4 regions of the Kurthia sp. 11kri321 genome follow, and region 2 is predicted to be linked to each of the others. Evidence: riboswitches for the same ligand, from Rfam matches in the RefSeq annotation. Region 2 holds a riboswitch; each other region holds the start of a gene.
The links. Region 2 has a riboswitch for S-adenosylmethionine ahead of ASO14_RS01705 (bifunctional homocysteine S-methyltransferase/methylenetetrahydrofolate reductase). Riboswitches for the same ligand answer to the same signal wherever they lie in the genome.

Region 1 (7,735 bases), 1.3 Mb from region 2:
TGATCGTATTCGTATAAAGCAGATGACGGTTTTATATGTGAATGTAGCGAATGGTCAGTTGGAAGGACAAGAAGGCTTTGATGATGTGTACTTTACATTATATGCTCGCAATGTTTTTGAAAAACGCGGCTTTACAATCTGTACAACGAATCATCAAGATCATTATTATATGATTATTTTCAATCAGCGCGATGAAGCTTCGATGATGTCGCGTTTGCGAGAAGCGGTTTTAAAAATCAAAAAGGTTTTTAAAACGGATACTGTTACACGTATTGCGACAGGTAAAACAGTTGAATCAGTGGAAGATGTACCGACTGCATATGAAACTGCCAGAACGACGATGTATATTCGAAAAGTACTGCAAACGACAGATTGTTTTTATGAAGATGTGTTATTGGGGCATATGATATTAAATTTACAACAAACAATGGATGTAAAGCAGGTGATGACGCAATATCTCGGACCATTAATTGCCTATGATGAAAAACATTCATCAGAATTAATCCCAACATTGCGCACTTATTTAGCAACGAATTGCTCCAAACAGGAAACAGCTCAAAAATTATATATTGTGCGTCAAACATTATATCATCGTTTGAAAAAAATAGAAGAATTAATTGGAATGGATTCGAGTGAACCGCATCATCGTATGATGCTTGAGATGATGCTATACGCAAAAGAATTCATAGAAAAATCTTCGAAAATTCATGAATAAGCTAACTTATGTAAAAATATTCTGTTAATTGTTTTACATTATGTAACATACATTTCTTCCTTTCATGTCAGATAATACAAGTAAGAAAGACAACATGAATGAGAAGGAGTGGTTGATGTGTCTAAAACACAAACAGAAATGAACGCAAAAGCAGTAGATGAGCAATATCTTTGGCATGGGATGAAACCGTATAATCCGCAAGCAACAATGATTGTAGAAAAAGCACATGGTGCACGTATTCAAGACTCAGATGGTCATGAATACATCGATGCGATGGCGGGATTATGGTGTGTAAATGTTGGTTATGGTCGTGAAGAAATCGCAAAAGCTGCTTACGATCAAATGATGAAAAATGCTTATGCGCCATTATCGCAATCACATCCACCAGCGATTCAACTCGCAGAGAAAGTAAATGAATTATTAGGTGGTGGCTATGTAGTATTCTTCTCAAATAGTGGTTCGGAAGCAAATGAAGTGGCTTTCAAAATTGCACGCCAATATTATGCGCAACAAGGAAAAGCATCTAAGTATAAAATTGTGTCGCGCTATCGTGCATATCATGGAAATTCGATGGGCTCTTTAGCAGCAACAGGTCAAGCAGAACGCAAATACAAATACGAACCGCTTGCGCCGGGCTTTTTACATGTTGCACCGCCTGATGAGTACCGTCAACCAGAAAAAGCATCTGAACCGACTGCACTTCCTTCTGTTCAAGCAGTCGATCATGTCATGACATGGGAGATGGGTCAGACGATTGCAGCTATGATTATGGAGCCAATTATTACAGGTGGCGGAGTCATTGTACCGAATGAACAGTACATGCGCGGTATAAAAGAAGTATGTGAAAAACATGATGCACTACTCATTGTTGATGAAGTAATTTGTGGTTTTGGACGTACAGGAAAGCCATTCGGTCATCAGCATTACGGTGTAAAACCAGATATTGTAACAATGGCAAAAGGGATTACAAGTGGTTACTTACCGCTATCTGCAACTGCTGTGAAGCGAGAAATCTATGAAGCATTCAATGGTAGTGAGATGTATGACTATTTACGACATGTCAATACATTTGGCGGTGCAACAGCGAGTTGTGCAGCAGCGCTTAAAAACATTGAGCTAATGGAGCAAGAACAACTATTTGAACGCTCAGCTATTAAGGGAGCAGAAATCTTACAAATACTTCAAGAACAGCTTGAAAATCATGCACTTGTTGGCAGTGTACGTGGAAAAGGTTTATTAATTGGTATTGAGTTAGTAGAAAATAAAGAGACAAAACAACCTGTAGCCGTTCAGGTTGTGAATGACATCATCGCAGCGTGTAAACAACAAGGCGTCATCATTGGAAAGAACGGTGCAACTGTTGCAGGATATAATAATGTCCTGACATTATCACCACCACTTAATACAAGTGATGAAGATTTACAAACGATTGTCGATACCGTTGTGAAAGCCATTTGGGATAAATAGCAAAGCATAAAGGGGTGTTGTAGATGAATGAAGGTCAATCGTTACAAAAGGGGTTAAAAAAGAGGCATATGACGATGATTGCCATCGCTGGTGTTATTGGTGCGGGACTCTTTATGGGGAGTGGTTCAGTTATTCACTTAGCTGGACCCGGCGCCATCTTATCGTATGTGATTGCTGGTACCATTGTTGTCCTCGTGATGCGTATGTTAGGGGAGATGGCAGCTAAAAACCCATCGAGTGGCTCATTTGCGATTTATGCAAGTCAGGCGCTTGGAAAATGGGCAGGATTTTTAGTTGGTTGGCTTTATTGGTTCTTCTGGGTAATTGCAATCGCGCTAGAAGCAACTGCAGCAGCCGCCATCATTCAATATTGGTATGATGGGATTCCGCTTTGGTTATTAAGTTTAATCTTAACTTTAACATTAACTGTTACAAATTTAGTATCGGTTAAGGCTTTTGGTGAATTCGAGTACTGGTTCTCATTAATTAAAGTAGTTAGTATTATTGCATTCTTAGCAATCGGTGCATTTATTATTTTTGGCATCGTACCAGGCTTTTCATCAGTTGGCTTTACGAACTTAGTAGGGCAGGGTGGGTTCTTACCGAATGGTTTTGGCGCAGTCATGATGGGTGTTGTCATTGTCATCTTCTCATTCATGGGTACTGAAATTGTGGCGATTGCAGCAGGAGAATCTGCTGAACCGGTGAATGCCGTACAAAAAGCGACGAATTCAATCATCTGGCGTGTTCTTGTCTTCTTCGTCGGTTCGATTACCGTCGTTGTGACGTTGCTTCCATGGGATTCATCGAGTATTTTAACAAGTCCTTACGTTGCAGTACTCGACTATGTCGGTATTCCAGCAGCAGCGCAAATTATGAACTTTGTCGTTTTAACTGCTGTATTATCTTGTCTGAATTCAGCACTGTATGCAACATCTCGTATGTCTTTTGCTTTAGCAGAAGAAGGACAAGCACCGAAAATTTTCTTAAAGTTGAATAAGCGCGGCGCACCTGTTTATGCGATTTTAGCAAGTACATTCTTCTCGTATATTGCCGTAATTATGAATTATGTATCGCCAGAAGCGGTATTCATGTTCTTAGTCAATTCATGTTCAGCGATTACATTAATTATGTATTTCATCATTGCAGCTTCTCAGCTTGTTATGCGCCGTCGTGCGATTAAAGAGGGGACAGAACATGAACTTGTATTACGCATGTGGTTATTCCCGTATTTAACAATTGGTACGATGATTATGGTAGGAGGACTTGCTGTAGCGATGTTCTTCATTCCAAGTATGCGCTCTCAAATTCTCTTTACAGCAGTCATTGTAGCGGCAGTCATGCTTATGTATTACTTTACACAACGTAAAAAAGCACCTGTTGACCTGTTACAACCAGAACCTGAAACACCGCTTGAATAATAAAAAGTCTGAATCCTTATTGATGATGGGATTCAGACTTTTTCTGTTTATAAAGTTGCGAGTCTTGAAACAGCTTCTTGTAATAGTTTTTCATCTTGAACGAGTGCGATGCGTACATGGTTTCTACCCGATGCACCGAAGATCGAACCGGGTACAAGTACAACGCCTGTTTGTTCAATAACATGATAGACAAATTCTTTGTCATCCATCTGTTGTTGCGGATACTTCGCATAAACGAACATACCACCAGCAGATGGTGCGAGTTCCCAACCAATTGCTTCAAGACCTTCTGATAGTACACGATGACGTGTTGAAAAAATGATGCGCAGTTCATCTGTAATTGCTTCCGCATTGTCGAGTGCAACACATGCCGCATCTTGAATTGGGCGGAATGTACCATAATCAAGGTGTGATTTGAGTTCGCCCAATGTTTCAATGGTGGAAGCGTTTCCAACGATATACGCAATACGGGCACCTGCAAGGCTAAAACTCTTAGAAAGTGAATTAATCTCGACACCCACTTCTTTTGCACCGGGTACTTCTAAAAAGCTAAGCGGCTTTGTACCTTCAAAATAGAATTCTGAGTAGGCGGCATCGTGAATGACGATTAAGTTATGTTTTTTCGCAAAAGCAATCGCCTTTTCAAAGAATGCGATAGAAGGCATTGCTGGAACGGGATTCCCTGGAAGATTTAAAATGAGCATTTTCGCGCGTGCACAAATATCTTCTGGAATGGCATCAAAATCAGGTAAAAACTGATGTTCAGCTGTTAATGGCATCGCATACGCTTCACATTTTGCGAGGTGAATCCCTGCAGCATAAGCTACATAGGCAGGGTCCGTTGTGAGTACAATGTCTCCTGGATCACAAAATGCGAGCGGTAAGTGTACAAGTCCTTCCTGAGAACCCATCGTTTGAATGATCTCTGTTTGTGGATTTAGTTCAACACCACTACGACGTTGATAATAGTTGGCAACTGCTTCATGGAATCGCTCCGTTCCACCGAGTGTATAGCCATAACTATCAGCCTTTTCAGCTTGTTTTGCTAATTCTTCTCGCACAATTTGAGCAGGTGGTAAGTCAGGACTTCCCAAACTTAAATCAATAATTTTTGTGCCTGTTGCCGCTTTCTTTTTTGCAGCAGCTTTTAAACTACCGAAAATGGCTTTCGGAAATTGATTCATTAATGTTGAACGATGCATCGTCATCATGTTGTGTCACTCCTTTAATTCGCTTATTTCTTCTTTATTTTACCATATTGCATTTGACTAAAAACACTATTTACGTTTTTTAACGAGAGATTTTATTGAATTATCAGAAATGTTTGCTATTAAAGGATGGTTCTGCTATGATAGTTAATAATTCAATATTGTCTTATCAAGAGAAGCCGAGGGAATGGCCCGATGACGCTTCAGCAACCTCTGTTTAAAACAGAAAGGTGCTAATTCCTACAGAAGCTCCATTATGCTTCTGATAGATAAGAGTCGGATACATATGTGTAGCCTCATTCTTATCAAAGAGTGAGGTTTTTTTATATTAAAGGGGGAGTTTCATCATGCCAATCAATATACCAAGTGGGCTACCAGCAACTGAAATTTTAAAAGAGGAAAAGATTTTCATTATGGACGAAGTGCGTTCGACAAGCCAGAACATTCGTCCGTTAAATATTTTAATTTTTAACTTAATGCCTGAAAAAGAAAAGACCGAGTTACAACTACTACGTCTTTTAGGAAATACACCACTTCAAGTGAATGTTACGTTTTTAAATACGGCGACACATGAATCAAAAAATGTTAGTAAAAATCATTTAGAGTCATTTTATACGACGTTTGAACATGTAAAACACCGTAAATTTGACGGTATGATTATTACAGGAGCGCCAATTGAATTATTTGAATTCCATGAAGTTGATTTTTGGGATGAGATGGTCGAGATTATGGAATGGACGAAAACAAATGTCACGTCTGTTTTGAATATCTGTTGGGGCGCACAAGCGGCACTCTACTATCATTATGGTATTGGAAAATATACATTACCGTCAAAATGTTCGGGTGTGTTCGATCACATCGTGCATGATAGTACCGTTAAGTTAATTCGCGGATTTAATGATGTATATACAGCACCACATTCACGTAATACCTCTGTTTCAAGAGAGGCTATTTTAAACCATCCTGATTTAGAACTCGTGTCTGAATCAGACGAAGCAGGGGCATTTATTATCGTATCGCGTGATGAAAAACAAATTATGATTACAGGTCATTTAGAATATGATGCAGATACATTAAAGCAAGAATATGACCGTGATGTTGCAAAGGGCATCGAACCGCAAGTACCAAAACACTATTTCCCGAACGACGACCCAACGAAAAAACCGTTGAATCGTTGGCGTTCACACACGCATCTATTATTCTCCAATTGGTTGAATTACTATGTGTACCAAGAAACACCGTATGAATGGGAATAAACAGCAAACCATCTTTTTTCGTGTATATTCGAAAGAAGATGGTTTTATTATTGGACATGATATAATTCATAGTAGAGACGCTTTGATAAGAAATGAGGAAAGACAATGAAGAAAACAATTGGCATTTTAGCACATGTAGATGCAGGGAAGACCACCTTTTCAGAGCAATTACTTTTTCATACGAAAAGTATTCGCACCATTGGGCGTGTCGATCATCAAAATGCACATTTAGATTTGCATGAGATTGAACAACAGCGTGGCATTACCGTTTTTGCGGAACAGGCCACTTTTACATATCGAGAAAATGATTATACGGTGATTGATACACCAGGACATGTCGACTTCGCGGCAGAGATGGAGCGTTCGATTATGGCACTGGATGGGGCAATTCTTCTATTAAATGGAACAGACGGTGTACAGGGACATACAGAAACAGTTTATCGTTTACTAAGAAAATATCGTATTCCTACACTGTTTTTCGTTAATAAAATGGATTTAATTAGTGCCAATGCAGCAACAGTGACAGAAGAAATTCAACAAGAATTAATGGAATATGCACTACCATTTCATGACTGGGCAACAGGAATAGAAGAATTTGCAGGACGAGATGAGCAATATTTAGAAGACTATTTAGAAGAAAGTTTATCCGAAAGCGAATGGCAAAAAAGGCTTTCAAAAGCTTTCATGGTACAAGAACTTTCACCGATTTTATATGGCTCAGCATTAAAAGATGAAGGCATCGATTTTGCATTAGAAGTGCTAGATACATTGCTCCAGCCACAGCATAAATCGGGAGAGTTACAAGGAATGATTTATAAAATTCGTCACATTGAACAAAATCAACGTATGGCTTTTATAAAAATTCATCAAGGTTCGTTGAAAGTAAGAGACGATGTACGCTGTGGTGGGAATTGGTTTAAAATCACACAAATTCGTAAATATCACGGTAAAAAATTTGAGGAATTACAGCGAGCGGAAGCAGGTGATACGGTAGCGGTAATTGGTTTGAAAGAAGCAACAGTTGGTATGGGAGTAGGTGAATTTACGCCTTCTTATGAAATAGATTTGCGTCCAACGATGCGCACACAAATTGTTTATGAAGGCGCCTTACATCCAAAAGAGTTACTAGCATATTGTCGTTTGTTAGAAGCAGAAGATCCAGCACTTAGTGTGACATGGCAAGAAGAAATACAGAAAATAACACTTCATATTATGGGTGAGATTCAATTAGAAGTGCTACAGCAAATTTTTGAAGAACGTTTTAGCGAGCAAATTGCATTTACAGAACCGACAATTATCTATAAAGAGACGATTCAACAGACGGTACGAGGATACGGCCATTTTGAACCGTTAAAGCATTATGCAGAGGTGCATTTACAAATCGAACCAAATGAACGTGGAGCTGGAATTGAAGTAACGAGCAAGTGCCACCCGAATGATTTAGCAATCGGACTGCAAAATATGATTCAACAATCACTCATTGAAAAAAAACATCGTGGTATTTTAACAGGCTCTGAAATCACTGATTTACGTGTAACGATTTTAACAGGACGTTCGCATCCGAAACATACAGAAGGTGGTGATTTTAGAGAAGCGACATTACGTGCCTTGCGTCAAGGATTAGAACAAGCTGAAAATCAATTACTTGAACCGTATTATTCATTTTCA
Region 2 (7,735 bases):
ATTTGAATAAATTAACAATTGCTTCTACTTTACCCTATTTATTTGAATATAAAAATGAATTTGGAAGTATCATGCGTGGATTTGAAGCAAATAAAGCGTTCTACCAAGAGAATGCCAAAAAGAAATTCATCTCGTTTAAAAATGGCCTAGTAGAATTATTTGAACGAATCGAAGAAACACTAGAGAACGCGACGATTTTAAAAAATACGTCGGTGGAATTGTTAAAACAAGACACGAATGGGTATAAGATTCAAATAGATACGGGTGAATGGTTAGATGCAGATGAAGTCGTATTAGCTGTACCGCACCAAGTCGCACAAAAACTATTGAAGGAAGAGCCTTTCCAACGTGATTTTGAAGAACTACAAACGGGTTCTATTATTACAGTTTACTTGGCTTATGATTTACCGAATGATGTGCTACCAGCAGATGGTACAGGATATATTGTATCATCAGGTAATGATGTAGATTGTAATGCATGTACATGGACAAGTCGCAAATGGCGTCATACTTCTAAAGAGGATAAGTTACTTATCCGTATGTTTTATAAAAAGAATAATCCTCGTTTTGAAGAATTTTGTCAGATGACAAATGATGAATTAGCACAAATAGCACGTCAAGACATCGAAAAAAGCTTAAAAATAATAGATGAACCAACATGGATTGATGTAAAAAAATGGTTTGATGCGATGCCAATTTATAATTTACAACATAAACAAGCAGTTGAACGTATTGAAAAACAAATGGTGAAATATCATCCACATGTACATTTAGCTGGTTGTTCGTATTATGGTGTGGGGATTGGTTTATGTATTCAAAATGGTGAAGAAGTTGCTACGCGAGTTATGAATCAATTTATTCAAAGACAACGAGAATTCGTATAAAGTGTGAAAGGAGGATTCCATAATGAACAGGAAATTAAGTTTAACGATTGGCATTGTTTTGTTTGTTTTAGGTGTTGCACTAATTTTCAATAAACAAATTATGGGGTTCATCGTGTCACATATGAGTAATCAAGCAATTGAGCAGTTTGATGAACAAAAAGCACAAAATGCGGATGACGTAAGCTTTGATTTTGGTAATGTGGAAAATATTAGCTTACAAGATGTATTAAAGGCACAAATGAATCAAGGTGATGTACATTCAATTGGTGCATTAAGTGTTCCCGATGTATCTTTACAATTGCCTATTTTATACGGAATTTCAAATACAAATCTAGCAATTGGCGCAGGTACATTAAAGAAGGATATGAAAATGGGGCAAGGTAATTATGCATTAGCAGGTCATAATATGAATAATGATAAAACATTATTTAGCCCTTTAACGAAAGCAAAAAAAGGAATGCTTATGTACACAACGGACTATAAGCGCGTGTATACGTATAAAATTACAAAAATCTTTATTACAGAAGCAACTGACGTTCAAGTTATCGAAAATCAAGCTAAAAAAAGACTACTTACGCTCGTTACATGTAATTATGATGGTTCGAAACGATTAATTGTACAAGGTGAGTATGTCAATGCGCGTGATTTTGATTCAAATGCTGGCGATGCATTTACGATAAAAAAATAAAATATGAAGCGTATGAGATGTGAAAAAATCTCATACGCTTTTTTTAATACCTATTACTGAATTTACGAAATATTGTGATAAAGTAAGCGCTTTTTCGTACAATATTTAGCTGAAAGTGGTAGAAGCTATTGACGGTACTCTATTTAAGAGGTATGATTCTTTTAATATTTTAAAAATTCAATAATTTCTTATCAAGAGAAGCCGAGGGACTGGCCCGACGACGCTTCAGCAACCAGCCATTTAGATGGTCAGGTGCTAATTCCAGAAGGACTTATGGTTCTTAAAAGATAAGAAGGCTAATTTTCAAGTGTCAGTTCAAACCTTCTTATGCAATGTAAGAAGGTTTTTTTATAGCTTTTTTGAAATGAAGGAAGGATGGGGAGTGTATGGGGTTACTAGAAGATTTAAAGACAAAGGTATTAACAGCAGATGGCGCAATGGGGACACTGCTCTATTCATATGGGATTGATTTTTGTTATGAAGAACTGAATGTTCGAAAGCCGGAAGTAATTGAGAATATTCATAAACTATATATTGAAGCGGGCGCTGATGTCATTCAGACGAATACGTACACAGCGAATACGATTAAGTTAGCTCGCTACGGTATTCAAGATGAATATGAAGCACTGAATCGTGCGGGTGTAGAGGTAGCGAAAAGAGCTGCAAAGAATGGCGAGTACGTACTTGGAACAATTGGTGGAATTCGAGGTATTCGTAAGGATGAACATTCACTAGATGAGATTATTGAATCACTTGTTTTACAAGCAAAAGTATTACTTGATGCAGGTGTAGATGGTTTACTACTCGAAACATTTTACGACTTAGAAGAGCTTGAAACATTAGTGAAAACAATTCGCATATTCTCAGATGGACCGATTGTAGCGCAAGTTTCGATGCATGACCCAGGGGTTTTATTAAATGGAATGAAGTTGAATGATGCACTGCAACATTTAGAAAGAGCTGGAGCTGATGTTGTCGGTGTGAACTGTCGGTTAGGCCCGTACCATACAGTGAAGGCGCTTGAAAATGTTGAGCTACCAAAGAACTCGTTCTTATCTGCGTATCCGAATGCAAGTCTACTCGATGTAGAAGAAGGAAAAGTGGTATATGAATCAGAAGCAGAATATTTTGGGCGCGCTGCAGTTGAATTACGTGATGAAGGGGTTCGCTTAATTGGTGGATGCTGTGGAACAACACCTGAACATATTCACGAAGTGAAGAAACATTTATCAGATGTTTTACCAATGGAAAATAAAGAAGTTATCACAACTAAAGAAGAAGTGATTCGTGAAGCTAATGTGTCTAAATTTGAACCACTTCACGAGAAAGTAAAAAAAGGGCGTTCCATTATCGTTGAACTTGATACACCGCGCCATTTAGAAACGGAAAAGTTTTTAGAGGGAGCAGCGATTTTACAAAAAGCGGGCGCCGATATTGTCACAATGGCAGATAATTCACTTGCTTCACCGCGTGTATCGAATGTGGCGATGGGATCGATTTTAAAATATGAAAAGAATGTACGAGCATTAGCACATATTACATGTCGTGACCGTAATTTAATCGGGCTACAATCTCATTTGATGGGCTTAGATGCATTAGGTATTCACGATATTTTAGCTGTGACAGGTGATCCAACAAAGGTAGGGGATTTCCCAGGTGCTACAAGCGTCTATGATGTATCGAGCATTGAATTACTACAATTAATTAAAAAATTAAACGAAGGTATTTCTTTCTCGGGAAAACCACTACGTAAAAAGGCAAACTTCTCTGTAGCGGCAGCATTCAATCCGAATGTACGTGTCGTCGAACGTGCCATTCCACGTTTAGAGAAAAAGATTGAAGCAGGTGCGGATTATTTCATTACACAGCCTGTTTACTCAAAAGAGAAAATTATTGAAATTTATGAAGCAACAAAACATTTAGATACACCGATTTACATCGGAATCATGCCACTAACAAGTTTACGAAATTCTGAGTTTTTACACCATGAAGTGCCAGGCATTAAGTTGTCAGGTGAAGTACTTGAACGTATGAAAGCAGCAGATGGCGATAAAGAACGCGCACAGGCAGAGGGTGTCCAAATTGCGAAAGAATTAATTGACACAGCTGCATCACTCTTTAACGGTATTTATCTGATTACACCGTTCATGCGCTACGATATGTCTGTTGAATTAATTCACTACATTAAGGAATTAGATGAAAAGGTTAAGGGAGGAAGTCACGTTGTCGAAACATCTCATTGAAGAAAGAATTAAAGATCATATTCTCGTATTAGATGGTGCGATGGGTACCATGTTACAAAATGCGAATTTAACGCCAGATGACTTTGGGGGCGATGAATATGATGGTTGTAACGAGAACTTGAATTTAACACGACCGGATGTTATTGCAGGAATTCATCGTGCTTATTTTGAAGCAGGAGCGGATATTGTCTCAACGAATACATTTGGTGGTACACCACTCGTATTAAATGAATATGATTTAGGTCATCAAGCAGTTGAAATTAATAAACGTGCTGTCGAAATTGCCAAAGAAGTAGCAGAGGAATTATCGACACCTGAGTGGCCACGTTTTGTTGCAGGTGCGATGGGCCCAACGACGAAGACATTATCTGTAACAGGTGGTATTACATTTGACGCGTTAAAGCATGACTTCTATGTACAGGCGAAAGCTTTGATTGAAGGCGGCGCAGATGTACTACTCCTTGAAACATCACAAGATATGTTGAATGTAAAAGCAGGTACACTTGGTGTTAAGCAAGCTTTTGAAGAACTCGGTAAAGAAATTCCAATTATGATTTCAGGTACGATTGAACCGATGGGAACAACACTTGCTGGTCAAAGTATTGAAGCCTTCTATATTTCAATTGAACATATTAAACCACTATCAGTTGGTTTGAACTGTGCGACGGGTCCAGAGTTTATGACTGACTACTTACGTTCATTATCTGAACTAGCAACAAGTTATGTTAGTTGTTATCCGAATGCGGGTTTACCAGATGAAGAAGGGCATTACCACGAAACACCTGACAGCTTATCGAAAAAGCTTGCTGGTTTCGTTGAAAAAGGTTGGTTAAATGTCGTAGGTGGTTGTTGTGGAACGACACCGGACCATATTCGTGCGATTCGTAAAGTGGTAGAAAATGCACCGCCACGACCATTAGAAGAAAAAGAACCGCATCATACAGTTTCAGGAATTGAAGCACTTGTATATGATGACTCTATGCGACCACTATTTGTAGGAGAACGTACAAACGTAATCGGTTCACGTAAATTTAAGCGTCTAATTATCGAAGGGAAGTTTGAAGAAGCAGCTGAAATTGCACGTGCTCAAGTGAAAAACGGTGCGCATGTTATTGATATCTGTTTAGCGAATCCTGACCGAGAAGAATTAGAAGATATGGTTAACTTCATGAAAGAAGTCGGACAAAAAGTAAAAGTACCATTCGTTATTGACTCAACAGATGAAAAAGTAATTGAGGAAGCTTTAAAGTATTCACAAGGTAAAGCGATTATTAACTCCATTAACTTAGAAGACGGCGAAGAACGCTTTGATGCTGTTATTCCAATCGTGAAAAAATATGGTGCGTCAATTGTTGTTGGAACAATTGATGAGAAGGGGATGGCTGTTGACCGTCATCGCAAACTTGAGATTGCCAAGCGTGAATACGACTTACTTGTGAATAAATGGGGCATTGAACCAGAAGATATTATTTTTGATCCACTTGTATTCCCTGTTGGAACAGGTGATGAACAGTATATTGGTTCAGCTGTTGAAACAATCGAAGGAATTCGCTTAATTAAGCAGGAGCTGCCACGTGCTTTAACGATTCTAGGTGTATCGAATGTATCGTTCGGTTTACCACCTGTAGGACGTGAAGTGTTAAATGCAGTATATTTATATAACTGTACACAAGCTGGTCTTGATTATGCGATTGTGAATACTGAAAAATTAGAGCGTTATGCATCGATTCCAGAAGAAGAAATCAATTTAGCGAATGATTTATTATTCAACACAACAGACGAAACATTAGCTGTATTCACTGATTTTTACCGAGATAAGAAAAAAGAAAAATCAGAAGATGATATTCCGAAAACTGTACCAGAACGTTTAGCTTACTATATTTTAGAAGGTACAAAAGAGGGGCTAATTGAAGATTTAGAATTAGCGCGTGAGATGTACGATACACCACTTGATATTATTAATGGACCGTTAATGGAAGGGATGGCGAAAGTCGGCAAGCTATTCAATGAAAACCAATTGATTGTAGCAGAAGTATTACAATCAGCCGGCGTAATGAAAGCAGCGGTTGCCCATCTAGAACAGTTCATGGAGAAACAAGTAGATGATGTCGGTAAGGGTAAGATGTTACTTGCAACCGTAAAAGGTGATGTACATGATATCGGTAAAAACTTAGTAGAGATTATTATGAGTAATAATGGTTATACGGTTGTAGATTTAGGTATTAAAGTTGCACCGCAAACATTAATTGAAGCCGTACGTAAAGAGAAGCCAGATATTGTCGGGTTATCAGGACTACTTGTAAAATCAGCACAACAAATGGTTATAACAGCACAGGACTTCAAAGAAGCCGGAATCGATACACCGATTATCGTTGGAGGAGCAGCATTATCGCGTCGCTTCACTGATACGAAAATTGCAGCAAACTATGATGGACCTGTGATGTATGCAAAAGATGCAATGGCAGGGCTTGAAATTATCAACCGATTACAAGGTGAGGAACGAGAAGAATTACTCGCTGAAATCGCTACAGCACAACAAAAACGTGCTGAAAAAGAAGCGAATAAACCAGCAGGAGGTACAGCTGTAGCCGTAGCAACACGTCCTGTTAAAACAGTAAGCAGTGACTTTAAAGTATATAAACCGCATGATACAGAACGTCGTGTTATTCGTGACTATTCTGTAAAGCACTTATATCCATATGTGAATATGCGTACACTAATCGGTCACCATTTAGGACTGAGAGGTTATAGTGAGGACTTACGTCTTAGCGGCGACAAACGTGCGAATGAGTTATATGATTTAGTGACAGAATACTTACAGTCAGATTTATTATCGGCTTCAGGTATGTATCAATTCTTCCCAGCGCAATCTGATGGAGATGATGTTGTCATTTATGATCCACAAGATGAGAAAACAGAGATTGAGCGTTTTACATTCCCACGTCAAGAAAAAGCACCATTCCTATGTTTAGCAGACTTCTTAAAGTCTAAAGATAGTGGAGAGATGGATTATGTAGGTTTTATGCAAGTGACAGCAGGGCATGGTGTAAGAGAATATGCACAACGATTAAAAGAGCAAGGGAAGTTTTTAGAAAGTCATGCGTTCCAAGCAACAGCGCTTGAACTTGCGGAAGGATTTGCAGAGCGTATTCACCAAGAAATGCGTGACCATGCAGGTTATCCAGATGCGACAGACTTTACAATGCGCGACCGTTTTGCAGCGAAGTATCAAGGTCAGCGCTTCTCATTCGGCTATCCAGCATGTCCGAATTTAGAAGATCAAGAAAAGTTATTTAAATTGTTACGACCAGAGGATATTGGGGTAGAGTTAACAGAAGGCTTTATGATGCAACCAGAAGCATCTGTTTCTGCGATGGTATTTAACCACCCAGATGCTCGTTACTTTAACGTATAAAATGAAAAGCGTTCGATATGAGATATTGAACGCTTTTTCCAATGGGTCATTTTAAGTGACATTTGTCATATGACATCTATGACAATCACCCCTATGTGAATAGTCCATACCCCTTTAAGATTAAGGAAATAGGGATGGGGGCAAAAGAATGGAACGTGAAAGAACAAAAGAGTTACACAAAGCGGTTCAACCGTTTGCAAAATCAGATCGCACCAAAAGTATTTTCCAATTGATGAACACTATTATTCCACTAGTAGCTATGTGGGTAATTGCATATATGATTATTGACCAGACAGTTGTAGGAGCGATTGCACTGAGTATTGGTGCAGCATTCTTCGCAATTCGTACCTTTATTATTTTCCATGATTGTACACATGGGTCGTTCTTTAAAAACAAAAAAGCAAACGCAGTATGGGGAACAATTACAGGGATTTTAACGATGTTTGGCTATTCACAATGGCGTCATGAACATCTTTTACACCATGCATCAAGCTCAAATTTAGAT
Region 3 (7,735 bases), 1.1 Mb from region 2:
TGCGATAAATTCACTCGCTGCAATCGGGTCGAGTTGTGATGTAGGTTCATCTAGAATCAGTAGTTGTGGTTGCATCACCATAATACTCGCTAAATTGAGCAGCTGTTTTTGACCACCTGATAAGTCTGTTGTATTTTTTCGGAACCATGTTTGAATACCGAAGAAGCTTGCCATTTCAGCAACGCGACGACGGATTGTCATAGAATCGTAACCCAGATTTTCAAGACCAAAGCTCAATTCATGCCATACTTTATCCGTTACAATTTGTAGTTCAGGTTTTTGAAGTACATAACCGATTTGACTGGCTGCTTCACGCTGAGGCAAGTCTTGTAAAGCGACACCATTGAAATGAATCGTTCCAGACATTTGACCATGTGGCGTTAATTCACGTTTTAAATGCTTTAATAATGTACTCTTACCACATCCTGATGTTCCGCATAATACGACGAATTCACCTGCTTCAATTTCAAGAGAGATGTCTTTTAAAGTTGGTTTTGTTGCAAGTGGGTAACTAAACGTTAATTGATTGATTTCAATGAGCGCCATTTGAATGCCTCCAGTACTTCAATAAAAATAGGTAGTGACACGAGTATACCATAACTAATGGTCATGAAAATCATCGGACCATCCCAGACGATTGGTGAGAACGTTGGATAGTAGTAGAATTCATTCCAACCGAAATAGCTACATAGCAGTTGAATGATAAATAAAATGAAAATACCGCTGAGTGCAAATCCATCTAATCGATCAAAGCGAAATAATGAAAAAGTTGAGCGCCCCTTTAATCCGTAGCCGCGTGCTTTCATCGAATCGGCTGTTTCAATTGCATTTTCTAAAGCCCAAGAGATAAGGATGGATAAAATACGAGTTCCAGCTTTAATACGATGCCAAACCGAACCTGAACTAGGGTCCATGCCAATCGCACGTTGCGCATACATAATCTTCTTAATTTGATGACCGAATAGAGGTACAAGGCGCATCGTTAATGAGATCAGTAATGCCACAGCAGGGGATACTTTCGTAAATAAATATAAAAATTTATCAGATGTCATGACCGCATTAAATGCACTAAACCAAAAGATAATGGCGATTAACATGACAGAAGCAGCAAATCCATAAACAATAGCTTCGACTGTAATCGGTTGTTCGTTGATATAGAGAATCGCTGTTTCGCCTTCATGAATGAGTAAAGGGTTTAAAATAGCTGCTACCAACATGAATGGAAGCAGCCATTTAATCGATTTCAAAAAACTTTTCTTTAATAAAAGAAAGCTTGTGACAGTTGCACCCGTAAAACTAATCATCAGAAGAATAGGATGCATGTAAAACATCGTTAAACCAATAACAGCGAAAAAGTAACTGAAAATAACGAGCGGGTGAAAATCATGAAGTGATTTCATCTAACTACCACCCTAAGTCCGTTCCACCATTAGTTGTATATTGCAACTCAATGCGGTCACCATCTTCAAGTTCATAATTACCTACGCCAACAGGTGCCTTTACACCGTTAACTGTATACATCCAGCCACTTAATGAACCTGCTTGTTTTTCGTTTATATGATTAATCCCGATAATATAAATACCGTACATTGGATTTTTTTCGTAATTAATATAAATACCGTATTTTGAACGTAGTTTTGAAATGGCATCCCAAGCTGTATCGCCTTCTTTAATTTCAATTTTTGCGTTATTTAATAGTACACCACTTGCTGGTACATATTTTTCACTTTGTAGGTTTTTCGGTAATAGCTCATAATGATCAGGATTTAGTAATGTGCGCATGCCAATTGTAATCGTTGCATATTCTTTTTTCGCTGGTTTTTCTACAGGTTTTTCAGGTGTTGACGGTTTTGGTGTCGATGGCTTCGGTGTAGAAGTCGTTGTCTCTGGTTTTTTCGTTACCGTCGTTTCTTTTTTCGGTTCGTCTTTTTTGACTGGTTTTTCTGTTTTTGTTGGTTGTTCTTTAGAGGTATTATTAGATGTTGTTGTTTCCTTTTTTGCCTCTGGTTTTTGTGTTTGAGATGGTGTCGATGTTGATTTCTCCACTGTAGAAACGGACGAATTCGTTGACGTTGTCGTGTCGTTTTCAGATGTAGCAGCCACTTCTTTCGTTACAGAACCTTTATCATCTTGCGCCGTTTCTTTTGTTTCTTCTTTTTCTTTTTCTTTTGCTTTTTTCTGTTCTTCGTCATTTAGAACAACGACTTTTTTTGCTTCTTCCTCTTGCTCATTTTCATATTGCTGTGCGGTTTGCACTTTACAGCCTGTTAAAAGTAAGGTTGCAGATAGCGCAAATAGTATAATTTTACTTTTCATGTTGTCCCTCCTTTTAAGATAGCAATAGGGCTGTTCCAAGATTTACATCTTAGAGCAACCCTTATTCGCTATGTGTAAATCTTATTTACTTTTTACTGTAACTGTAACGGATTTACTTGTGTAATTTGATTTTTTCGCATACACTTTTACTTTTGTTTTTTCTTTTAATGTTGGTACTTTAATTGAGAAAGAACCTGTTTTTGTGCTGGCAGTTGTTTTATATGTTTTGTTTCCAATTTTCGCATATACTGTTGCACCTTTTGTTGTTGATCCGGTTACTTTTTTAGCGCCTTTTACAAGCTTACTTACTTTTGGTGTTGCAGGTGTTAAACGATCAGCCACTTTTTGTGTAATGGCTTTGCTCTTATTACCAGCTAAGTCAGTTACATAGAATTTCACTGTCGCATTGGCTTTGAACGCAGTTTTTACTGGATATGAGAATTTACCTTTTGCATCTGCTTGAACTGCTGCTAATTTTTTCGAACCATTATAGATTGTAACCGTTGCATATGGTTCTGTCGTACCTGAAATTGTTTTTGTTGTGTTCGCCACTTTTGTAACACTTAATGATTTTGGTGCAGTTGTATCATACTTTAAAGAAGAAGCTTTTGCATCTGCTAAATCAAAGAATGTATTTTTATCTGATGCATAACGATCATACGCAACAAGACCTAACATTGCACTTGTTGTTGCAAATAGTTGTGGACTTTTTTGATCTGGTGTTGTTTTAAAACCACCTGTTTTTGCATCAAAGTTTAATAACATATTTGACACAGCCCAGTGACCATTTTTAATAAATGAACGTGCCGTTTTTGGATTAATACCATTCTCTGTTAGAGCGATGACCACTTGAGCTTGTGAATCGACACTATTACCGCCCCATGGATTATAACCTGCAACATCTGTTAATTGGCTTGACATATAATCTAAACCTTTACGAATTGACGCTTTGACAGCTGGATCTGAATCATAGTTCGCAAGTGCGCTTAACACCATCGCAGCCATGTCGACACTCACGCCATTTTCAACATCTTCAGCCCAAGAGAAGCCACCATTTTCAAATTGTGTACTTACTAAATAATCAACCATAGATTTACGTGAGAAATCAGCGTATTTTGCACCTGCTGGGAAGCTATAATCTTTCGCTTCTAAAGCACGTAATACATATAAATAATCTGTGATGTATAAACTTTTCGCTGCTTTACCTGCGACTAATTTATCACCTAATAAGTTAATTAAGTTATAACCCGCAACATTTTTCGGATCTTTACCGATTGCAGTAATCGCTAAAATTATTTTTGATAATGCGCCTGGCGAACCATTAAATTGACCTTTTTGCTTCTTTAATTCACGTTCAACATCTTTATAGAATGTTGTGTAGTAATCTTTACTTACAGCGTAATTTGAACGCGCAAAATTAAGTACTGCATCTGAACTTTGGTAAGTTGGTGTTGATACATCTGGTAATGAATAATAATAGTTCGATGTTGCTTTTAATGTATTCGCTACATCAACTTTTTTAACTGTTGGTACTTTTGCTTCTGCTTGTAAAGCCGTTGCTGGTACAGCTGAAACGACTAAAGCTGCTGATAATGTTGCTGGAATCACCCATTTTGATTTAAACATAAAAATAACCCCCAAATTGTTTTGATTTGGAGGATTAGCTAACACGAAAAGCTCACGTTCTAAAGACATGAAGAATTATGTAACAATATTTATACTTACGTGCGTCTAATCCACCCCTCGAAGATTGAAACGAATGATGAAAGCAGGTCTCCTGGCTCTATGATCACATTACTTTGACAACTTCCCGTATAAACACAGTGTTTATATGTCATTTCATCCCATATTACAGTAGCGGGGCTGCATCGGATTTTCACCGATTTCCCTATTATCTAGCCTAAAACTAGCACTCTCATCTGAAAGAATATTCAATTATCTTAATAGAAAGTATTCCATACTCTATAAAAAAAGTAAATAACTTTTCATAAAAGAAGGTCTTAGGACATACAAAAACCTCTACTTTACACATTAAGTGGAAAATAGAGGTTTAATACCTAGCTAATCTCTTGAATTGTGGCGTCTCTCTTATACTCATTAAATGCATACAATTGCTCCTCTGTTAATTGTTTGACATATAAATGGTAATTCATCGACTCCAACCCATAATTTTCGCAAGCCTGACAATATATTTGATAACCTTCCATAAAGTGTTCCATTGAACATCTCTCCTTTTGTTATATAACAGTTTTATTTGTTGTACTTAATATATAACAGATGAAAAAAGATGTCAACTCATTTTCTGAAAATTCAACGAAAATATTTGGTTTACATAATAATATTATTTTTGAAACAAAAAACACCTTGAGATGACAAGGTGTTTCCACGACAAATGAGTCTGTATAGTTTAAGACAAATGAGCCTTTATTGATTCGGTGTAATCGCAAATGAGCGTACGGGAAAACCAGATGCTTTTTCAGGTTTAGCCACGATATTAAAGATAACTGCCCCTTTTGCCGGAAGTTGATCTAAATTCGTTAAAAGTTCGACTTGATACGTATCTTGTTCTAAAACGAAATACTCTGCGGCTAATGAGCCATGTTTTCGATATTCTTCACTCGAATCTGTATCAAATGTTTCATGACCAATCGCTTTAATGCCTCGTTCTTTGAATAAAAAAGATAATACTTCGACAGACCAACCTGGCACATGAGCCACGCCTGCTTCATCAATATTATTAAAGATATCATGGTCGGGCCAGCGCTTCGACCAGTCTGTGCGTAATGCGACAAATGAGTCGGCTTCAATGATGCCATTTTGATCCTCAAATGAGAGGATGTCTTCAATCGTTACCGTGTGACCTGGATTCTTTTGTACTTGAGCTGTAATATCTACAACAATAAGTGGCAGTACTAACTCCTGAAGATGAAGTTCCTCGATATAGCGTGTATCTCGTACAAAGTGTATCGGTGCATCAAGATGTGTTCCATACTGACCTGCAAAAGAAAATTGTTGTGCAAAAAAGCCATCATCATGTGTAAAAAGTGTATCGAATTTTGCTGGATTGAATGCATGGAAGTGAGGTGACTGGCTATTAAAGGTATGTGTCAAGTCCACCCATTTCTGCTTTTTCAATGTTTGTAATGCTTGTAAAACATCTTGCTGTAAAACCGATTCGCTCATAACATCACTCCTTTTTAATCTACAAAAAAACCTCTCCTGATAAGAAGAGGTTTTGAATAGTCAAAGGAACTCTTCTTATCTTTTAGCTTACGCTACAGGATTTAGCACAGTTCAATTTAACATTGTCTGTTGCTGAAGGGTCAACGGGCCAGTCCCTCGCCTTCTCTTGATAAGAGATACGATTTTTTTGTTAACTTCATATTACAGTAAGCAAATCGGAATTGCAACTGTTTTCTGAATATTATTTTATTTTTAGATTTAATTGCGTTCTTGCTTCTTCAATTTGCTTCTCAAATTGCTCAAATAAAGTTGCAACAGTTGGAATGGAATGAATGAAACCAATACTTTGACCTGCATATCCAAAACCATCTTGCTGCTCTTCGTAAATATAACGACGGTTTGCTGCACCGCTAATATACTCTTTTAATGCCTCGTATGTAGGCGTCTTTTGTTCAATTTCTAAAATTTCATCTGTGAATGGTGTGTGTAATACACGCGCTGGACCACCAATGGAACGTTTAATAACGACCGTATCCATTTCATCATGTTCAATCAATGCTTGTTTGTACAGTGGTGCTGCATCTACACATTCTTCTGTCGCAATAAAACGTGTCCCAATCTCAACTCCGTCTGCTCCTAGTGCAAAAGCAGATAAGATACCACGACCATCTGCAATGCCTCCTGAAGCGATTACAGGGATGTTGACAGCATCGACAACGCGCGGAACGAGTACATGTGTCCCTAAATCATTTAAACCGAGGTGACCACCGCCTTCTTGTCCAACAACGACAACAATATCTGCCCCTTTTTCTTCGGCCTTTAAAGCCAATTTAACAGAAGAAACGAGTACAAGCTTCTTCATATCGGTGTCTTTCACCATTTCTAATACAGGACTTGGATTTCCTCCTGTAATCGAAATGATTTGAATACCTTCTTCTATTGCTACTTGTACAAAAGGTTCGTAATGTTCACGGTGTCGTCCAATCGCAAAGTTCACACCAAAAGGACAATCTGTTAATGTGCGTGTTTTATGAATTTCTTTTCGTAAATCTTCTGGAGAATCTAAACTGAGTGCTGTCACTTGGCCCAGTCCTCCAGCATTCGAAACTGCTGCTGCTAAATCTGCATAACCAAGATAGGCGAGACCTCCTTGAATAATTGGTTTTTCAATTCCTAATAATTCCGTTACACTTGTTTGCCACTTCATCTCAAAATCCCCCTTATGCTACTCTAAATAGAAATCTTGAATCTCTTTTCTCGTTTGTTCATCAATATGATATTCTTCTTTTAAATACATCTCAATCGTACCGTATTTTCTTAAAATCTCATCATGTACATGGTCGAGCAATGTTTGATTGACTCCTACTAATACCTGCAAAATTTCTGGATCCTTAACAGCTAATTCAAGAGGTTTTTGCCAATATGGTGAATGTTTCTCCATATATTGATTAGTTTCTAAAAAGTCTTGGACAATCGTCGTATAAGGAACACCAAGTATCAAGTACGTAATCATTGAGCCAATTCCTGTGCGGTCTTTTCCTGCTGTACAGTGTTGAATCATCGGTCCTTCATGTGCTTTTAAAATAGAGACGAGTGTTTGATATGCAGGATTTTCAAATGCTAAACTGGCATAAAACTCTTTAAATAAATCCATATTCAATTGCTTCAATAAATCACTACTCGCTAAATCTTCAATCGAAGCAAGATTAAATTGCGATCGACTAGCAGGCGCATGGACGTCATGCACACCTTGTATCCTTGGTGTCGGATGAGCTTCAATCTCACTTTCATCTCGGTAATCAATGATTGTTCGAATATGAAGCGCTTGCAGTTGTTGCAAATCTTTCGGTGTACTCTTACTTAATTCTCCACAACGATAAAGTAATCCTTTTTTCACATGTTTACCTTCAATCGTCGTTACACCACCTAAATCACGAAAATTAGGAATTCCTTCGAATGGTAAAAACATTTAAACGCCTCCATTATTCTAAATAAAAATCTTGAATTGCTTTTCTCTCTGTTTTGTCTATTTGAAACTGTTTTAAAAAGAAATTTTCAATTGTATCAAATTCATTTAAAATTTCATCATATGCAACTAATAGGAAGTCACCATTTACATAATTCATATCCGTTTCTAATTTTTGGCCCTGTAGATTTCGAATCATTACTTTTAACCATTCAGGCATTTGTTCGATAGCATTCTTCTGGCGCTCCAAAAAAGTTTGGACAATTGTTT
Region 4 (7,735 bases), 1.4 Mb from region 2:
TCTGGCGTGACGTCTTTCATTTTTGAAAGTAAGTGTAATAGGAATAATAACTGTCCATCACTTGAACGTGGTGTGCCTGGACCGAAACGACCGTCAAAGCCTTGTTGTTCGTGTTCTGCAACTATTGGCTTTTGATATGATTTCCAGTCAACGCCGTATGGAGGATTTGAAATTAAATAGTCGAATTTATCAAGTGGGAATTGGTCATTTGATAATGTATTCCCTAAACGAATATTCGTAGCATCTTCCCCTTTAATTAATAAGTCTGCTTTACAAATGGCATATGATTCTGGATTAATTTCTTGTCCAAAAAATTCTAAATGCGCCGTTGGGTTTACTTTCTCTAAATACTCTTGTGCAACAGAACCCATGCCACCTGTACCAGCTGCAGCGTCATATAATGTTTGTGTTAATCCTGGTTTCGTTAAAATATTGGCATCATCGTGTAAAAACAGTAAATGTATCATTAAACGAATAACTTCACGCGGTGTATAGTGATCCCCTGCCTCTGCATGTTCACTAAAACGACGGATTAATTCTTCAAATACATAACCCATTTCAACGTTTGACACCGTTTCTGGATGCAAATCTAATTCGCTAAATCGTTTAATTGTCAAATATAATAAGTCATTTTGATCTAACTTATCAATTTGGCGGTCGAAATCGAAGTGCTCCATAATATCACGTGCTACTTTTGAGAACCCATTAATGTAATCACGTAAGTTGTCTGCGATGTTATCTGAATCTGTTAACAGTTTTTTGAAATCATATTTACTAGTGTTGTGGAAGTTTTGTTTTGATACACGATTTAAAATCGGCTCACGTGCTTCCTCGGACATTGTCGCAAACTGTTCAGCTTTCGCTAATACTTCTTCTTTCGTACTTTTTAATACGCAGTCAAAGCGTCGTAACACTGCTAATGGTAAAACGATCTTACCGTAATCTTCTGGCTTATATGGACCACGCAAAATCTCTGCAATTGACCAAATGAAGCTTACTTTGTCTTGGAAATTAATCATGTGGTTTGTACCTCTTTTTATTAAATTAAGCTTTTATAAAATAGCTCTTTACATACTCATTATATCCATTAGCGCACATAAATGTAACAGGTCATTTTCAAACCATAAGATAGTTATTCATAACTTTCAAAATAAACACCACACAAAAAACCACACACAACCATCAGTCGTGTGTGGTTCATTCATATATCTAATTAGTCTTGAATCGCTGCTTCAAGTGCAACAACCATCATGTCTTTGAACGTTGTTTGGCGTTCTTCTGATGATGTTGCTTCACCTGTGATTAGGTGGTCAGAGATTGTTAGGATTGATAATGCTTGTACGTCGTATTTTGCTGCTAGTGTGTAAAGTGCTGCTGTTTCCATCTCAACTGCTAGTACACCGTAGTCTGCTAGTAGTTCGTTTGGATTTTTGTCGCCGTAGAATAGGTCCGCTGTGTATACGTTACCTACGCGTAGGTTTAAGCCTGCTTCTTTACCTGCGTTGTATGCTTTTAATAATAAATCGAAGTCTGCGATTGGTGCGAAGTCTAAGCCACCGAATTGGATTTCGTTCATTTTTGAGTCTGTTGTAGCACCTTGTGCGATGACAACGTCACGTACTTTTACGTCGCGTTTTAATGCGCCTGCTGTACCTACACGAATTAATTTTTTACAGCCATAATCTTTCATTAATTCTGTTGCGTAGATTGAGATAGATGGAACGCCCATGCCTGTTCCTTGTACAGATACACGTCTACCTTTGTATGTACCTGTGTAACCGAACATGTTACGTACGTCATTATATTGTTTTACGTCCTCTAAAAATGTCTCTGCGATAAATTTAGCGCGTAGTGGATCTCCTGGTAATAATACGATTTCTGCGATTTCGCCTTGTGCAGCGTTAATGTGAATGCTCATGTTTTTCCCTCACCATTCCTGTATATTTTTGAAAACAAATGCTCTTTTTAACTCGCTTGGAAGTCTTCATTCTATGCTATTGTAACTTAATGTCTGACATCTGACAATCTAAAAACTTATTTTTCACGCTCTACGTATAATACCCAAAAATCATCGAACGTAATCGCTGTCATATCAGGGTCTGCGGCTTCCTCAATGTAACGTGAAAGTTCATCAAAGTCCTCCGATTGTTTTGGAAAGGTATGATCTAAAAACATCGCTTCTGCAAATCGTGCAAAAACATCATTTTTACCTCCTCCTCTGTAAGTTAATGCAAATTGATAGAAACTATGTCGCATATATATTCTCCTTAACTAGTAAATTAGAATTGGTTTTTTGAAATTTTTGTATGGCTTTTTTACTTCTGTTTCCGTAATATATAGAATAGATAGAAAATTTCAAATTACGTAAAGTAGGTGACACGATGGTTATGACAAAAAAGAAAGTACCCACTTCTAAAAAAGCTACGAAACGAAGTAAGAAAAGTTCTAAAAACAATGCCACTCCCCCAAAATTTTTAAAATCATTCAAGGTTCTTAAATTAATTCGTGGGCGTGTAGTACTTGTTTTCGCAGTCCTCACCATTATTTTAGCAGCGATGCTTATTGTATCTTACAATAATACAGAACGCTTGAAAGATGAACTCAAAACACTGACGGGTAAAAATGTAGATCAGCAAATGCGCGTCAATTTACTCGCTGGTGAAATTGCACAACTATCCAACTTAGAACAGAGCTTTATTATAACAGGTAGCGATGTATATCTTGGACAATATGAAGAACAAAAAGAGACAATTGACAAAACACTTCAAGATCTACATAAAGCCTTTAATAAAAAAGGTGATGCGCGTGACCGAATTGATTCGATTGACCAATTTTATAATAACTATTTAACCTATTCTAAACGCGTCATTGATGTTCGTAAAGAGAGTGGTTTAGATGCGGCACAACGAATTGTTCAGATTGGAACAGGTGCTAAAGCTATGTCTTATGTAGATATCCACATAGACATGATGAATAAGGTATTAGCTAAAAATACGGATGCACAAATTAAAAAAGTAGAAAAAAGCACGGAAGTTTCGATGATTATTTTCTTCGTTTTAACATTATTGTCGATCATTCTCGTATTTATGTCAGGTACAGCGATCTTCCGTACAATTAAAGTGAATACGCACAAAATTAATCGTTCACTATTGGATATGGCAAGTGCAGGTGGTGACTTAACAAAACGTCTTGAAATTAAAAATGACGATGAATTTGGTCAAATCTCTGCTAGTACAAACACATTAATTGAGTCGATTGCGAATTTAGTGCGAAAAGTCAGTGCTTTAACAGAGAATGTATCTGCAAGTGGCCAACAACTGACTGCTTCTGCACAGGAAAACGCGACAACAATTCAACAGATTGCGAACTCAACTGCGGAAATCGCAGAGAGCAGTGAACAGACGATTCGTTCAATGGAGCAATCATCTAACAAAATGTCACATCTAGAAGAAACAACACTGCAACTGAATGATGATGCACAGGATTTACGTCAAACTTCAGCGACAATGCGTGAAGCAGCAAAAGAAGGACAAAATAAAATCCAACAGTCTGCAAAATCGATGATGGAGATTGAAGAAGTTATTGCGAATACGAACCAAACTGTCACAGGTCTTGGTGAAAGTTCTGAGGAGATCACATCGATTATCGGAACGATTACGAGTATTGCTGAACAGACGAACTTACTTGCCTTAAATGCGGCGATTGAAGCGGCACGTGCAGGTGAACATGGTAAAGGTTTTGCGGTTGTAGCAGATGAAGTCCGAAAGCTTGCAGAACAATCACAACGCGCTGCAAGTGAAGTAGCAACGATTGTACACACGATTCAAGACGAGATTTCGGTCATGGTCAAGCAAAATGAGGCTGGCGTGTCGAAAGTCATTCAAGGGGTCGAAATTACGAATGAAACGATTCAAACATTCGATGCCATTACACGCGAGACAGAGAAAACGATTCGTATTATTGAAAACATGGTAACGCGAATCGCTGAGACGAAGAATGTCAGTCAAGATGTTATGCAGTCGTTCATCGCAGTAAACTCGATGGCAGAACATACAGCACATCAAGCGGATCAATCGGCAGCGGCGGCTGAACAAGGCTCTGCATCTATTCAAGAAATTTATGCATCTTCTGAAGAATTGTCACGTCAAGCAGATTCATTACGTGATTTAGTTCAACAATTTAAAATTTAATCTGACCAAAGACTAGGCTAGCTAAGTATTTACTTTGCTTCTGTCCTAGTCTTTGTTTTTTATTTCCATATCAAATGCCCTATTTTTCATAAAATAACATTTTTCTCGCAACATAAACGGATATTCCCTATTCTTTTATGATAAAAAGTGCTAGTATAAGCAATCGAGGAGTGATTCAAAATGAAATTAACAAAATACGTATTAGCATTTGGGATGTTAACAGGTGCTACTCTACCTTATACTTTACCTGCTACGGAAGCTTTTGCTGCCACAAAAAAAGAAGGTGTTGTGTCAAAAGACGTAATCGTACGTGCGGCATCTACACCAAAATCAAAAAATCTTGGTACATTAACAAAAGGAACAAATGTTACGATTTATAAAGAAACAACATATTGGTACCAAGTGAAGTTCAATAATAAATTGGCTTATATTTCAAAAGATCACGTGAAGTTGAATACAAAGAAAAAACCAACAACAAAGAAACCAACAACAACTAAAAAACCAACAACTGACACACTTGTATCAAAAGTTCCTTCAAAAAAAGCTGCAAATGCGACAATTAAATCGAATGTATATTACTATAAAACAGCTTCAACAAAAGGAAAATCACTTGGTATTTTGAAAAAAGGTACGAAAATTCATGTGAATTCTACAAGTAAATTTGGTTGGGTTGAGTTCGACTTCAACGGTCAAAAAAATTACGTCTACAAAGACTTTGTAACAATGACAAAAAAATAATCAAATGGGAATCGTAGTTTAGACTACGGTTCTTTTTTTATCTTCTCTAAATTCTGAATAATTATTTAATTTAGCTTGAAATTTCGCTGTTTGCATGGTAAGATTCCATTAATTGACTAATAATCGATTAATTAAATAGGTTTTCTTATCGAGAGAGATGGAGGGACATGGCCCGATGAAATCTCAGCAACCCCCTCTTTAAAGGGACAGGTGCTAAATCCAGTAAGACGCAGTTCTTGAAGATAAGAAGAATCACTCTTACATAGAGTTTTCTTCTTACTATTAGAAGAAAACTTTTTTTATTACACAAAAAAGGATGAGGACAATGACAAAAATCGAAACACTTTTAACTCAGGTGGGAACACATTCAGATGAAAAAACAGGTGCAATCAACGCTCCAATCTACCTTTCAACTGCTTATCGCCATGCAGGTCTTGGAGAATCAACAGGCTTTGATTACACGCGTACAAAAAATCCAACGCGATCGGTATTAGAGGAGGAATTTGCACGTTTAGAAGGCGGAGATGCTTGTTTCGCCTGTAGTAGCGGTATGGCTGCAATTCATTTAATCCTCTCGCTATTTAAAACAGGTGATGCAGTGATTTACCCGGAGGATTTATATGGTGGCACATACCGACTGGCAACACAATATGAAGCACAATATGGTATTCAAGCAATCTTTAACGACTTTTCATCTCTTGAAGAGGTGGAACAACTTGTTATTGAACATCCTGTTAAGGCGATTTTCTTAGAAACGCCGACGAATCCTTTAATGCAGGAAATTTCTATCGAAGAATGTGTGAAAATTGCGAAAAAATATGGCATTTTATTGATTGTCGACAATACATTTTTAACACCGTACTATCAACGCCCAATTGAGTTAGGTGCAGATATTGTTATGCATAGTGGCACAAAATATATTGGTGGACATAATGATGTATTAGCAGGACTGGTTGTGTCAAAAGGTACTGAACTAAGTGAACGTCTTTTCTTACAACATAATGCGATTGGTATGACACTCTCACCTTTTGATAGCTGGTTACTACTTCGCGGTTTAAAAACACTACACCTTCGTATGAAACAACATACAGCAAACGCTCAGGCGATTGTGGCATTTTTAGAGAAGTCGCCACATATACGTGACGTTTTATATGCTGGACGCGGTGGCATGGTATCCTTCCGTCTACAATCTGGAAAACAGATTGATCCATTCTTACGTAATTTAAAACTGATTGCTTTCGCTGAAAGTTTAGGCGGTGTGGAATCATTTATTACGTACCCAACAACGCAAACACATGCAGACATTCCGGAAGAAATTCGCAATGCGCGTGGCGTAGATGATTCACTTCTTCGTTTCTCAGTTGGCATTGAGGAAGCAGAAGATTTAATTGCGGATTTACAAAACGTATTTAACGTATTAGAAAGCGAGGCTGTTGTACATGACTAAAGAACAAATTGAAACAACGTTAATTACAGGTGCTACAAAACATGATTACGAAGCAAAATCGGGAGCTGTTAATGTACCAATTTACGCTTCTTCTACCTTCGACCAAGAGCATTTCGATGCTTTTGGCCCATATGATTATAGTCGTTCTGGTAACCCAACGCGCGATGCACTTGAGCGAACAATTGCACAGCTTGAAAATGGTTCACGTGGCTTTGCTTTTGCTTCAGGAATCGGTGCCATTTCAGCAGCTTTACTTACATTAAATGCTGGTGACCATATTGTTGTAACGAACGAAGTATATGGTGGTACTTATCGCTTTGTAACAACGCTTTTACCGAAGTACGGGATTACGCATACCTTCGCTGACTTCACGGATTTAGAAGCGATTGAAGCAACGATTCAGCCGAATACAGTTGTACTCTATGCTGAAACACCTGCAAATCCACTGCTTGGGATTACGGATTTAGAAGGTGTCGTTAAAATTGCGAAGAAGCGCCAATTAAAAACATTCGTTGATAACACATTTATGACACCTCTTTATCAAAAACCACTCGACTTAGGAGCAGACGTTGTACTGCATAGTGCGACGAAGTTTTTAGGTGGTCATAGTGAAGTCATTGCAGGGCTCGCTGTCACAAAAGACGAAGAACTCGGTCAAGCGATTTACGCGATTCAAAACGGGATGGGCGGTATTCTTGGACCACATGACTGCTTCTCTGTCATTCAAGGAATTAAATCATTACATGCACGACTTGAGATGTCGTCACATAATGCACAAAAAATCGCAGAATTTTTACAGCAACACGAAGATGTAGTCGATGTTTACTACCCAGGATTACCGACACATCCTGGTTATGACATCCATCAACGTCAAAGTACTTCTGGAGGTGCCGTTCTATCATTTAAACTACCAACTCGTGACTTCACAAAAGTATTTGTAGAAAGCATGCAAATCCCAATCTTCGCTGTCAGTTTAGGTGGTGTCGAGTCGATTCTCTCGTATCCTGTTACGATGAGTCACGCCGCCATTCCACAAGAAGAACGTGAAAAACGGGGTATTACAGATGGTTTACTTCGTCTATCTGTTGGACTTGAACATGTTGACGATTTAATTGCAGATATTTCACAAGCACTTGAAAAAGCAAAAGTAACTGTATAAATAGAAAAAGAGGACTTCAGCGTGAGCTGAGGTCCTCTTCATTATTTTATTTATTAAATAGTACTAGATATCTACCGTAACCTTCTTTTTCTAAGTCAGCAACTGGAATAAAGCGAAGTGCCGCTGAATTGATACAGTAGCGTAGACCGCCTAATTCTTTCGGACCGTCTGGGAAGACATGTCCTAAATGTGAATCTGCTT

Region 1: linked by a shared signal. The riboswitch ahead of metA (homoserine O-acetyltransferase MetA) and the one ahead of ASO14_RS01705 (bifunctional homocysteine S-methyltransferase/methylenetetrahydrofolate reductase) in region 2 are both predicted to bind S-adenosylmethionine.
Region 3: linked by a shared signal. The riboswitch ahead of ASO14_RS07220 (cyclase family protein) and the one ahead of ASO14_RS01705 (bifunctional homocysteine S-methyltransferase/methylenetetrahydrofolate reductase) in region 2 are both predicted to bind S-adenosylmethionine.
Region 4: linked by a shared signal. The riboswitch ahead of ASO14_RS09045 (methionine biosynthesis PLP-dependent protein) and the one ahead of ASO14_RS01705 (bifunctional homocysteine S-methyltransferase/methylenetetrahydrofolate reductase) in region 2 are both predicted to bind S-adenosylmethionine.

Annotation. Positions count from the first base shown of each region.
Region 1 covers NZ_CP013217.1:1,607,467-1,615,201, reverse strand. The annotation lists gene ASO14_RS08325 (PucR family transcriptional regulator) at 1-715, shown strand, start outside; gene ASO14_RS08320 (aspartate aminotransferase family protein) at 854-2,182, shown strand; gene ASO14_RS08315 (amino acid permease) at 2,206-3,603, shown strand; gene ASO14_RS08310 (aminotransferase class I/II-fold pyridoxal phosphate-dependent enzyme) at 3,651-4,811, opposite strand; SAM riboswitch class I at 4,975-5,087, shown strand; gene metA (homoserine O-acetyltransferase MetA) at 5,159-6,067, shown strand; gene ASO14_RS08300 (elongation factor G) at 6,173-7,735, shown strand, end outside.
Region 2 covers NZ_CP013217.1:311,091-318,825, forward strand. The annotation lists gene hemG (protoporphyrinogen oxidase) at 1-884, shown strand, start outside; gene ASO14_RS01700 (class A sortase) at 907-1,572, shown strand; SAM riboswitch class I at 1,758-1,866, shown strand; gene ASO14_RS01705 (bifunctional homocysteine S-methyltransferase/methylenetetrahydrofolate reductase) at 1,959-3,815, shown strand; gene metH (methionine synthase) at 3,796-7,230, shown strand; gene ASO14_RS01715 (Delta(5) desaturase DesA) at 7,379-7,735, shown strand, end outside.
Region 3 covers NZ_CP013217.1:1,399,110-1,406,844, reverse strand. The annotation lists gene ASO14_RS07245 (ABC transporter ATP-binding protein) at 1-546, opposite strand, end outside; gene ASO14_RS07240 (energy-coupling factor transporter transmembrane component T) at 519-1,400, opposite strand; gene ASO14_RS07235 (DUF4430 domain-containing protein) at 1,405-2,316, opposite strand; gene ASO14_RS07230 (Ig-like domain-containing protein) at 2,398-3,942, opposite strand; cobalamin riboswitch at 4,067-4,248, opposite strand; gene ASO14_RS07225 (transcriptional regulator) at 4,374-4,535, opposite strand; gene ASO14_RS07220 (cyclase family protein) at 4,741-5,499, opposite strand; SAM riboswitch class I at 5,572-5,675, opposite strand; gene ASO14_RS07215 (NAD(P)H-dependent flavin oxidoreductase) at 5,741-6,706, opposite strand; gene ASO14_RS07210 (tyrosine-protein phosphatase) at 6,725-7,468, opposite strand; gene ASO14_RS07205 (tyrosine-protein phosphatase) at 7,482-7,735, opposite strand, start outside.
Region 4 covers NZ_CP013217.1:1,759,570-1,767,304, forward strand. The annotation lists gene ASO14_RS09020 (type I restriction-modification system subunit M) at 1-1,019, opposite strand, end outside; gene deoD (purine-nucleoside phosphorylase) at 1,214-1,918, opposite strand; gene ASO14_RS09030 (YozE family protein) at 2,035-2,256, opposite strand; gene ASO14_RS09035 (methyl-accepting chemotaxis protein) at 2,388-4,190, shown strand; gene ASO14_RS09040 (SH3 domain-containing protein) at 4,371-4,928, shown strand; SAM riboswitch class I at 5,071-5,177, shown strand; gene ASO14_RS09045 (methionine biosynthesis PLP-dependent protein) at 5,254-6,375, shown strand; gene ASO14_RS09050 (PLP-dependent transferase) at 6,368-7,534, shown strand; gene msrB (peptide-methionine (R)-S-oxide reductase MsrB) at 7,581-7,735, opposite strand, start outside.